2 regions of the Paraburkholderia steynii genome follow, and region 2 is predicted to be linked to the other one. Evidence: riboswitches for the same ligand, from Rfam matches in the RefSeq annotation. Region 2 holds a riboswitch; the other holds the start of a gene.

Region 1 (4,813 bases), on a different contig from region 2:
CCGAACGCGAGACGCAGCATGTGCGGCACGACGAGCCCGACAAAGCCGATCGTGCCGCCCGTCGTCACAGCAGCGGCAGCGGCGAGCGATGCGACCAGGTAGACGCGCAGCCGCGCGCGCATCACAGGAACGCCGAGCGCTTGCGCCGCGGCGTCACCGCGCAGCAGTACATTGAGTTGCGGCGCGATGGGTACGATCGCGAGCAACGCGATGCACAGCGCAGCGAGCGCGAGCCACGGCATGCCGCCACCGTTCAGATCGCCTGTCAGCCAGAACAGCATGCCGCGCAAGCGGCTGTCGGGTGCGACCGTCAACAGCAACGTGATGATGGCGCCCCACCCCGCTGCGATCACCGCGCCCGTCAGCAGCAGACGCGGCGATGCGTCCTGCGGCTCGCCGCGCCACAGCGCGCCGCGTGCAAGACCGAGCACCAGCAGGATCGACACGAATGCGCCGGCGAACGCCGATGCATCGACGATCCACCACGCGCAGCCCGCGATCATCGCGACGAGCGCAAAGCTCGCCGCGCCGCCCGACACGCCGAGCACGTACGGCTCGGCCAGCGGATTGCGCAGCAGCACCTGAAGCAACGCGCCTGCAAGCGCAAGCAATGCGCCGCAACCGAAGCCGGCGAGCGCGCGCGGCAGGCGCAGCGTGCGAACGATCTGCGTGGCGAGATCGGACGATACGTCAGCCGACGGCAGCAACGCGTCGAGCACGCGCGACGGCGCGACGCTCACGCTTCCGAGTGCAAGCGACGCCACGAAGACCGCGAGCGCCGCGATGCCGAGCGCCGTCCAGATGGCGAGCGCGCGTTTCGCGCTCATGCCTCGCGCGACCCGGATCGGCTGATGTTGCGGCTGACGTTGCACGAGTCCGCTCATCGCGCGTCACTGCTGCTGCCAGCCGAGCGTGATATAGGCGCCGCGCCTTGGCGTGTTGTACGTGTAGGCGAGTTCATAGTCCTTGTCGAAGAGATTCTGGATTTGCGCGGCCACGTACCACGCCTTCGTGAGGTTGTAGCGCGCGGACAGGTTCACGATGCCATAACCGCCGAGCGCCGTGCCGCTATCATCGCGTTCGCCGCTCAGGAGCCATTCGCCGCCTACACGCCAGGTGCCGATATTGCGGTTCGCGGCGAACGACGCGAAATGACGTGCGCGACGGTTCAGATCGGTATGCGTGTCTTCATCGACGGGATTCTGGAACGTTAGGGCCGCGCGCACGTCGGTCCTGCCGACGTGACCCTGCCACGATCCTTCGATGCCCTGCACTTTCGCATGCCCCACGTTCTCCGCGACGTAGATGCCCGGCGTGGTCTGCACATAGTCGATCAGGTTCGTATAACGCGTCTGGAATGCCGTGAGCTTCATCAGGCCGAGCGCATCGGATGCGTACTGCAATGCGGCTTCGACAGAATGGCTGTGCTCCGGTTGAATGAGCGGATTGCCGCTGTACGGGTAGTACAGATCGTTGAAGCTCGGCGCGCGAAACGCATCGGACCAGCTTGCAGTCACCTTCCAGTGCTCGTTGAAGTCGTAGCCATAGCCCAGATAGTAACTGTTGGCTCCGCCGAAATCCGAGTACTGGTCGCGCCGCAGGTTCGCCTGGATCTGGCTGTTGCCGAAGCGCCCCGTGTAGCCCGCGAACCCCGAGTTCACGTGACGCGCGGGCGCGCTGTACTGATTCGAGTCGAGTGTCTGGTCGAGATGCTCGTAGCCCAATTGAAGCTTTTGATCGCGCGCAAACGTGAAGTCGTTCTGCCACGTGTACTGCCGGTTGTCCGAATCGTAGCGGTACAGATAGTCGCCATTGAGCGACGTGTTGCTGCGATCGTTGCCCGTCGCGACGACGAAGCGCGTCGTCCACCAGTCGGTGAGCTTGCCGTTCGCGAAGGCTGAAGCCGTCTGTACCTTGCTGTGCAGGTTGTTGAGATCGGTGGGCAGGCCGAAGGGATTGTCGAAGCTGTCGTTGCCGTTCGACTGGAAGTAGCGCAGGCCGATGTCCCACTGGTCGTTGAGCTTGTGGCGCAGCGACGCGCTCACGCTCTCGTTGAAATAACCGTTCGCGTTCGGATTGACGGGCGCGAGCGCCGGGTCGATCGACGAAAAGCCGTCCGTCTTCGCGCGCGCGAGCGTGACGCTGAAGGTCGTGCGGCCGTCCTTGTCGAGCGCACCGTCGACGCCCGCCGCCTGGCGTTGCGTGTGATAGCTGCCGTACTCGACGTCGAAGTGAAAACGCGGCGGATGATTGCCGCCGTCCTTCGTGAACACCTGCACCACGCCGCCGATCGCGCCCGAGCCGTACAGTGCCGACACGTTGCCGTTGACCACTTCGACGTGATCGATCTGGTCGAGCGGAATCTGTTCGAGTTGCGCGTTGCCCTGGCTCACCGAATCGACGCGCACGCCGTCGATCAGCACGAGCGACTGTGTCGACGACGCGCCGCGCAGAAACAGACTCGACGTCGCACCCGGCCCGCCGTTGCGCACGACCTGCGCGCCAGGCGCGAACTGCAGCAGCCCCGGCAAGTCGCGCGCGCTGTTGTCCGCGATGTCCTGCGGATCGAACAGCGTGGTCTGCGGAATCGCGTCGGCGAGTCGCTGCGCACGACGGTCGGCCGTGACGACGATGGGTGACAAAGTCGTGGGGATTGTGTTTGACGAAGTATCGGTCGAGCCGTTGTCCGATCGATCCGTGGATGTGGCGGATGGATTCGCCTCGTCGGCCGTCTGCGCGCTTGCGGCGAGCGGGGCTGAAGCAAAGGCAATCACGGCGACCGCAGCAAGCGGCGCGCGTCTGAAGTGTGGACACAGCGGGCGCGGAAACACCTGGCGCAGATACGCCGGGTGGACAAACACGGAGGTGAGCATCGAAAGAGTCCTGTGGGCCTGTGCGCGGCCCGCTCCTCGTGGGCCGATGCCTGTACAAGGAGCGACACGTTCCTTGCCTCCGGCCGGTATCCGGGCTGACGACTGGCCGACCCGCCTTCCCACGCATCATGCGCAGTGGCGCTTCGCACGGCATCGGCTCTATGGATGGCTCGACGCGTGCATGGGTCGACCTGCAGGAACTGCGGTCGTTGTACCGTTGCGAGGACAGCGCAGGTTGGCTCGTCCGGGCGGACTTCGCTCCCTGCTTCCCGTTTAACTGCGCGCGGCGCGATACCGCGCGCGGGCACCAGAGTGCCGCAAGTGTAGAAGTGACGTACACACGCGTCAAGAAACGCGAGGTGGTCACAGGGACGATGACGGTGGACTGTTAAAAGAGTCCCTTTTTCAAGGGTAAAAATGCGTGAATCGCGACAAGACACCTGGATAATGCCGCGTTAAAGCGCTACTGTTACGTCCTGAAACGAGACAAATGTCCGAGCGTGCGACATTCCGCGCTAGAATGCCATGTCTTTAGAGGACGCAGCACATGCTCACCGAACTCGAAACACTGTCACAGAACATCGGTCGGCTGATCGAGATCAGCCAACGCTACAACGAAGCGCGCCTCGCACTCGAAGAACAGCTCGCACAAGCGCGCGCCGAATGCGAAGCGACCCGCGTAGAACTCGAACAGACTCGCGAAGAACGCGCCGCATTGCAAGCGGAGCGCGATGCGCTGTCCGCGAAGATCGACGACGCGCAAGTACGTCTGAATGCCATCCTCGAGAAGCTGCCGCGCGCTCGCGGTCACGAGCCCGACAATCAACTCGATCTCCTCGCGCCCGAGCAGCAGGCGCAGGCCAATCACGACGCGAACCACGACGCGACCCGCCACGGAGAAAACGCATGACCACGAAGCAGATCGAAGTGTCGATCCTCGGCCAGCCCTATCGTCTCGCCTGCTCGGCGGAAACGGAAGCGGCGCTGCTCGAAGCCGTGGCCCGTGTCGATGCCGAGATGTCGAAGATCCGCTCGAACAGCAACGTGCGCGGCCAGGATCGTATCGCCGTGATGGCGGCGTTGTCGCTGGCATCGGAACTGCTTAGGCTGCAAGCCAGCGTGCGACACGGAGAATCATTTCCCGCCGAAGAAATCCGGCGTACAATGCACCAGATGAATGAGCAGCTTGGCACTGTGATCCAACAGTACAGCAGCGTGCAGTAAAGAAAATTTTGTTGGGCTTGATTGTTTTGCGGTCGGGCCCATGTTGTGGAGCAAACGTTTTTAAGCTTCCCTGCCTGGTTCGCCAAGGTCATATATTCCTTGAACCAATGCTATATGCACGGTTGCGGAAATTTGTAGCACGGGTGTGCGCGTCACTCTGTCTGATGTACCCGAAGTGCTGCTAACTGCGACCAATTCTGAACCTCAGGTTCAGGATGCCGGCCTAGCGGCTAAGGCGGGGACCTATACGAACGGCATCGGACTTTATCCGATGCCGTTTTTCTTTGGGCGTGCGCTTTGCGTTGGTTGGCGAGCACCGCGTTGCAAACCGTTTGAACCCGACTGTTCAACGAAGACTTCCTTCTACTTCACGTTCAATCCGACTCATGCGCTACTGGCTGATGAAGTCCGAACCGGACGAAGCGAGCATCGACGATCTCGCGAATGCCCCGCAACGCACGCTGCCCTGGACGGGCGTGCGCAACTATCAGGCGCGCAACTTCATGCGCGACATCATGAAGACGGGCGACGGCGTGCTGTTCTATCACTCCAGTTGCCCTGAGCCGGGCATTGCGGGCATCGCCGAAGTATCGTCGACGCCCTACCCTGACCCTACCCAGTTCGATCCGAAGAGCCCGTACTACGACGAGAAGTCGACGCAGGAAACGCCGCGCTGGACGCTCGTCGATGTCGTGTTCAAGAAGAAAATCAAGCTG
Region 2 (4,813 bases):
CCGACAACGGATCGAACAGATGATCCACACCGAGATCGCGCGCCAGCGCATCGATAATGCCCGCCTTTGCGCCCCGTCCATCGCCTACTGGAAAGCGCCCAAGCGCGAGCAACGTGTCGCGCCGTTGTATGCCGTCAGGCGATTGCCCGAACGTATGCAAGCCGTCACGAATCTGCGCCTCCTTCAGCTCGCACAGCCATGCATCGACGCTCGTCAGTAACGAGTCTTCCGCATCGCTATCAACAGGTGCTTCGAGACTCAGCTCTTCATGCAGCCGATGCTTGACGATCGTATCGAGAATAGTCCGGCGCAACAGCTTCGCGCGGCGCGGATCGACCATCAACGCGTCGTAGTATTCATCGACCTGGCGTTCGAGGTCCTGCAAAGGCCCATAGTTTTCCGCGCGCGTGAGCGGCGGCATCAGATGATCAATGATCACAGCCTGCGCGCGCCGCTTTGCCTGACTGCCCTCGCCCGGATCGTTGACGATGAACGGGTACAGATGCGGCAACGGCCCGAATATCGCATCGGGCCAGCAAGCATCGCTCAGCGCGACGCTCTTGCCCGGCAGCCATTCGAGGTTGCCGTGCTTGCCGACATGCACAACGGCATCGATATTGAACTGATGACGCAGCCAGAAATAGAACGCGAGATACGCATGCGGCGGAACGAGTTCGGCGTCGTGATAGCTCGCGTAATCGTTCTGTTCGCGCGAACGCGGCGGCTGAATACCGATGAACACATACCCGCATCGCCAGCCCGCGATCATGAAGCGCCCGCGCCGCAAAGTAGGATCTTGTTCGGGCGGGCCCCACTTCGCATTCAAAGCGTCGCGCATCGACTGCGGCAGACGCGCGAAGTGCGTCATGTAATCGCTCAACGCAAGGCTTTGCAAAGCGGGCCGCAGATCGCGAACGACGGGATCGTTGGTCACGCCTTGCGTCAAAGCATCCATCAACGCATCGCCGTTCGAAGGCACGTCGTCGATGCGATAGCCCTCGCCGCGCAGCATCGTCAGAATGTTCACCACGGACGCCGGCGTATCGAGTCCCACGCCGTTGCCGATGCGCCCTTCGCTCATCGGATAGTTCGCGAGGATCAGCGCGAGCTTCTTGTCCGCATTCTCTTTGATGCGCAACCTGCACCAGCGCTCGCTCAACTCCGCGACGAACGCAACGCGTTCGTGATCGGGCTGATAGCGGACCACGTCCACTTCGGTGTGCGGGCAGCGATACGCAAGCCCCTTGAAACTGATCGCGCGCGTGATGATGCGGCCATCCACTTCGGGCAGCGCGACGTGCATCGCGATGTCGCGCGAATTGAGACCGTGATTGTCGTTCACCCAGTCTTCGCGATTGCCGCCGCTCAGGATCACCTGCATCACGGGCGCGTCGCCCGCCAGCGCGAGCGGCTCGGGATCGTCGATGGCGGAAGCCGCGAACGCCGTCGTGTTCAGCACGAGCGCAATGCGATGCTGCGCGGCGAGTTGCTGCACGACATCGCGGCTGATCGTGTCTTTCAACGATGTGATCGCGACGGGCAACGGATTCATCCCGCGCGCTTCGAGCGCATCGATCAGCGCATCGAATACGGCCGTGTTGGCCGCCTGCAAATGCGCCTTGTAGAACAGAATCGCGACGACGGGCGCGTCGGGCTTCCAGCGCACCTGCCAGTCGTCGATGGTCGCCAGGTCGCGCCCGGGGTGATACAGCGCGGCGGCCGGCAACGGACTCGGCGGCGCCGGCTCCTTGCCCCAACCGAAGCCGCGCCACGCAATGCAGCGCATGAACGATTCGGCGTTGTGCGCGCCGCCCTCGCGCAGATAGCGCCACAACTGATGGCACAGGTCCGCGTCAGCCGTGCTGCGCGCGAGCAGGTTCGGGTCTTCCTGCAAGTCGCCGGAAAACATCGCGAGCGTCTGCTGCTTGCGCTGCGCCAGCGCCACGACCTGTTCGATGCCGTACGGCCAGTACGCCTCGCCGCCCAGATGATCGACGACGACGACGCGTGCATGCTGCAACACATCGTCCAGGTAGAAATCCACCGAAGCCGGCTGTCGCAGATACGTGACATTCGCCAGGCGCACGCTCGGAAAACCGTCGCCCAGACGCGGCACGACGCTCGCGAGCAGGGACAGCGTCGTGTCGGCGGAACTGAGGATCACGATATCGGCGGGCTTCTGGTCGATACGGATCACGCCCTTCGTATCGTCGACGAAACCGCCGGGAACGGTGCGCAGCAGATGCATCGCGGTGCCTTAAGCCTGTTGTTCCTGAGCGCTCAGCGCTTCGTCGAGCGCGCGTTGCAGCACAGGCTGATCGAGGTCTTCGCCGATCAGCACGAAGCGGCTCAGCGACGACGCATCGAGTTCGCCCGCCTGCCAGCGCCGGTCGAAATAGCTGTCAAAGCGCCTGCCCACGCCCTGAATCACCAGACGCATCGGCGCGCCCTGCAGCGCGGCAAAGCCCTTCACGCGATAGATCGTGTGGCCTTCGACGACCCGTTGCAACGCCGCGATCATCGCCTCACGCGACGGCGCGCGCGCCGACACGACCACGGAGTCGAACTCGTCGTGATGATGATCCGCATGCTCGGGATCATCCGCGGAGCCATGATGGTCGTGACGCAGATGAATCGTTTCTTCCGAAGCGGATTCAAGCCCGAGCAGCGCGTGCAGATCGAGTTGCCCCATATGCGCGCGCACCACCTTGACCTGCGGCGGAATCTCTTCGCGAATGACGGCTTCGACGCTCGCCTGCTGCGCTTCGTCGAGCAGATCGGTCTTGTTGAGGATCACGAGATCCGCTGCCGACAACTGGTCTTCGAACAGCTCGTGCAGCGGCGATTCGTGATCGAGATTCGGATCGGCCTTGCGCAACTGATCGACGGCAGCGGGGTCTTCGGCGAACTGACCGCTCGCGACAGCCGGGCCGTCGACCACCGTCACGACGGCATCGACGGTGAAGCTGTTCTTGATCGACGGCCAGTTGAACGCCTGCACAAGCGGCTTCGGCAGCGCGAGGCCCGACGTTTCGATCAGCACGTGATCGATCTGCTCGCGCCGCTCCACAAGCTGCTCCATCACGGGGAAGAACTCTTCCTGCACGGTGCAGCACAGGCAGCCGTTGGCAAGCTCGTAAAGCTGACCTTCCGTCTCGTTGCCGTTTTCATCGCAACCGATGCCGCAGCCCTTGAGAATCTCGCCGTCGATGCCAAGCTCGCCGAACTCGTTGACGATCACCGCGATGCGCAAACCGCCCGCGTGCTGAAGAATGTGACGCATCAACGTCGTTTTGCCGCTGCCGAGAAAACCCGTGACGATCGTCACCGGAATCTTGCGCATCTGTGTCTGCATGGTGGCTCCGTAACTCGAAATGCGGTCGAGTGACCTCGAAGTCGCGCGCCGTCCGGCAAGCGATGCAAGGTCATAAGTGATGCACGGGGACGAAAACGGCGCCGCATGGGCTTCGCGGCCCGATCGATCCGGGCGCGAAACCGCGCTGCGACGCATGAGGAATCGTGAACGCAGTGCCGCATCCCCGCAGCATGGCGTCGTTTTCTCGGGCCGGTATCCGGGCTGATGAAAGCGCCGCCTCTCCTTCCCGCGCGAGCGTTTTCGCGCAGTGGATTGTCTGCATGGGCCGCTATTGGACGCACATGCAGCGAGGCCGGCTCTGCATCGTCTGCGCGATGCCTTCACCTACCGTTGCGGGGAGCAGCATAGTTTGACCGGCGCCTGCGCACACAGCCTGCTATTTCCCGTTTAACTGCGCGCGCAGAGAGCGCGCGCGCGAGCACCAGAGTGCGGCGAGTTTAGGCCCGCCGGCAGGTAGCGTCAAGGAGAGACGGCGGCATGAGTCGTGCCTCATGCCGCCGTTCGATTGCGTGGGGTTCGCTAAAGGGGAAGTCCACCGGCTGCCGCCCTGCGACAGCCGGTGGACATGCGCAACTCAGTGCGCAGCGCCTTGCGGCGTGACTTCGATAGCCGTCGCCGAGACGAAAACCGCGTGGATCGTGTCGCCGACGTGCAGGTCCTTCAGGTCGAAATCCGGCGTGACCCTGATGATCTGCGTCTCGTAGACACCGCGCAGCGTGAGCAGGCGTTTGGCGGGATCGATCTTCTGCACAGTGGACAGCGTTTCGACCTGATGCACCGAATCCCGGCCGTCCGGGCCTTTCAGGGTCACCTGAGCATCGACGCGCTCACGGATGCCCTTGCCGGCGGGGTCCACCTTCTCGGCCTGGACGAGCAATGCATTCTTGTACAGCACGTCGACCTTCTCGCCCACGCGCAGCTTGTCGAACCCGGCCATTTTTCCATCCACCTGCATCGTGACCTCGATGCCGTCTTCGCCCTTCAGCGTGACCGTGCGAGCACCGGCGTCGAGCGCGATGATGCGCGCCTTCAGATGGATGGGCGGCGCAGCTTCCACGAGCGTATCCGCAGCCTTCGCGAGCGAGTCCGCTGCCTGTACCGAGGTCGCCGCCAGCGCGGCTGCCAGCATGACCGACGCGATCGTTGCCAGTTTCATTTTAATGTTCTCCCTAAAGGTTAATCTGCCTGTTCACGGGCAGACGCAGTCGAAAAGGCGGTGACCCGCACCACCCATTCAAATTGAGGTGAAATTTTGTTAGTTATCCGATATTTAACACCGGAAAAAACTGACGTCTCACGTCCGGCCACTATAAATGACCACCCTTGGGCTTTACCACCAATACCGCTTGAAAACAGTTTTCGAATTTGTCGAAACACGGCAAGAATCGCCATCGGGCGGGTGCGTCGGAAAACCCCGCGCCGCCCGCCCGCGGGTGC

The links. A riboswitch is a leader RNA that binds a small molecule or an ion and turns the genes downstream of it on or off. The one in region 2 is predicted to bind cobalamin.
Region 1: another riboswitch for cobalamin. It lies ahead of BLT65_RS21015 (TonB-dependent receptor domain-containing protein); the one in region 2 lies ahead of cobW (cobalamin biosynthesis protein CobW).

The regions. Positions count from the first base shown of each region.
Region 1 is NZ_FNDI01000011.1:178,124-182,936, forward strand. It holds gene BLT65_RS21010 (FecCD family ABC transporter permease) at 1-884, opposite strand, end outside; gene BLT65_RS21015 (TonB-dependent receptor domain-containing protein) at 891-2,873, opposite strand; cobalamin riboswitch at 2,938-3,200, opposite strand; gene BLT65_RS21020 (hypothetical protein) at 3,421-3,783, shown strand; gene BLT65_RS21025 (cell division protein ZapA) at 3,780-4,097, shown strand; RNA gene ssrS (6S RNA) at 4,162-4,343, shown strand; gene BLT65_RS21035 (EVE domain-containing protein) at 4,484-4,813, shown strand, end outside.
Region 2 is NZ_FNDI01000021.1:58,469-63,281, reverse strand. It holds gene cobN (cobaltochelatase subunit CobN) at 1-2,248, opposite strand, end outside; gene cobW (cobalamin biosynthesis protein CobW) at 2,258-3,355, opposite strand; cobalamin riboswitch at 3,547-3,817, opposite strand; gene BLT65_RS31005 (hypothetical protein) at 3,951-4,532, opposite strand; gene BLT65_RS46685 (hypothetical protein) at 4,553-4,768, opposite strand.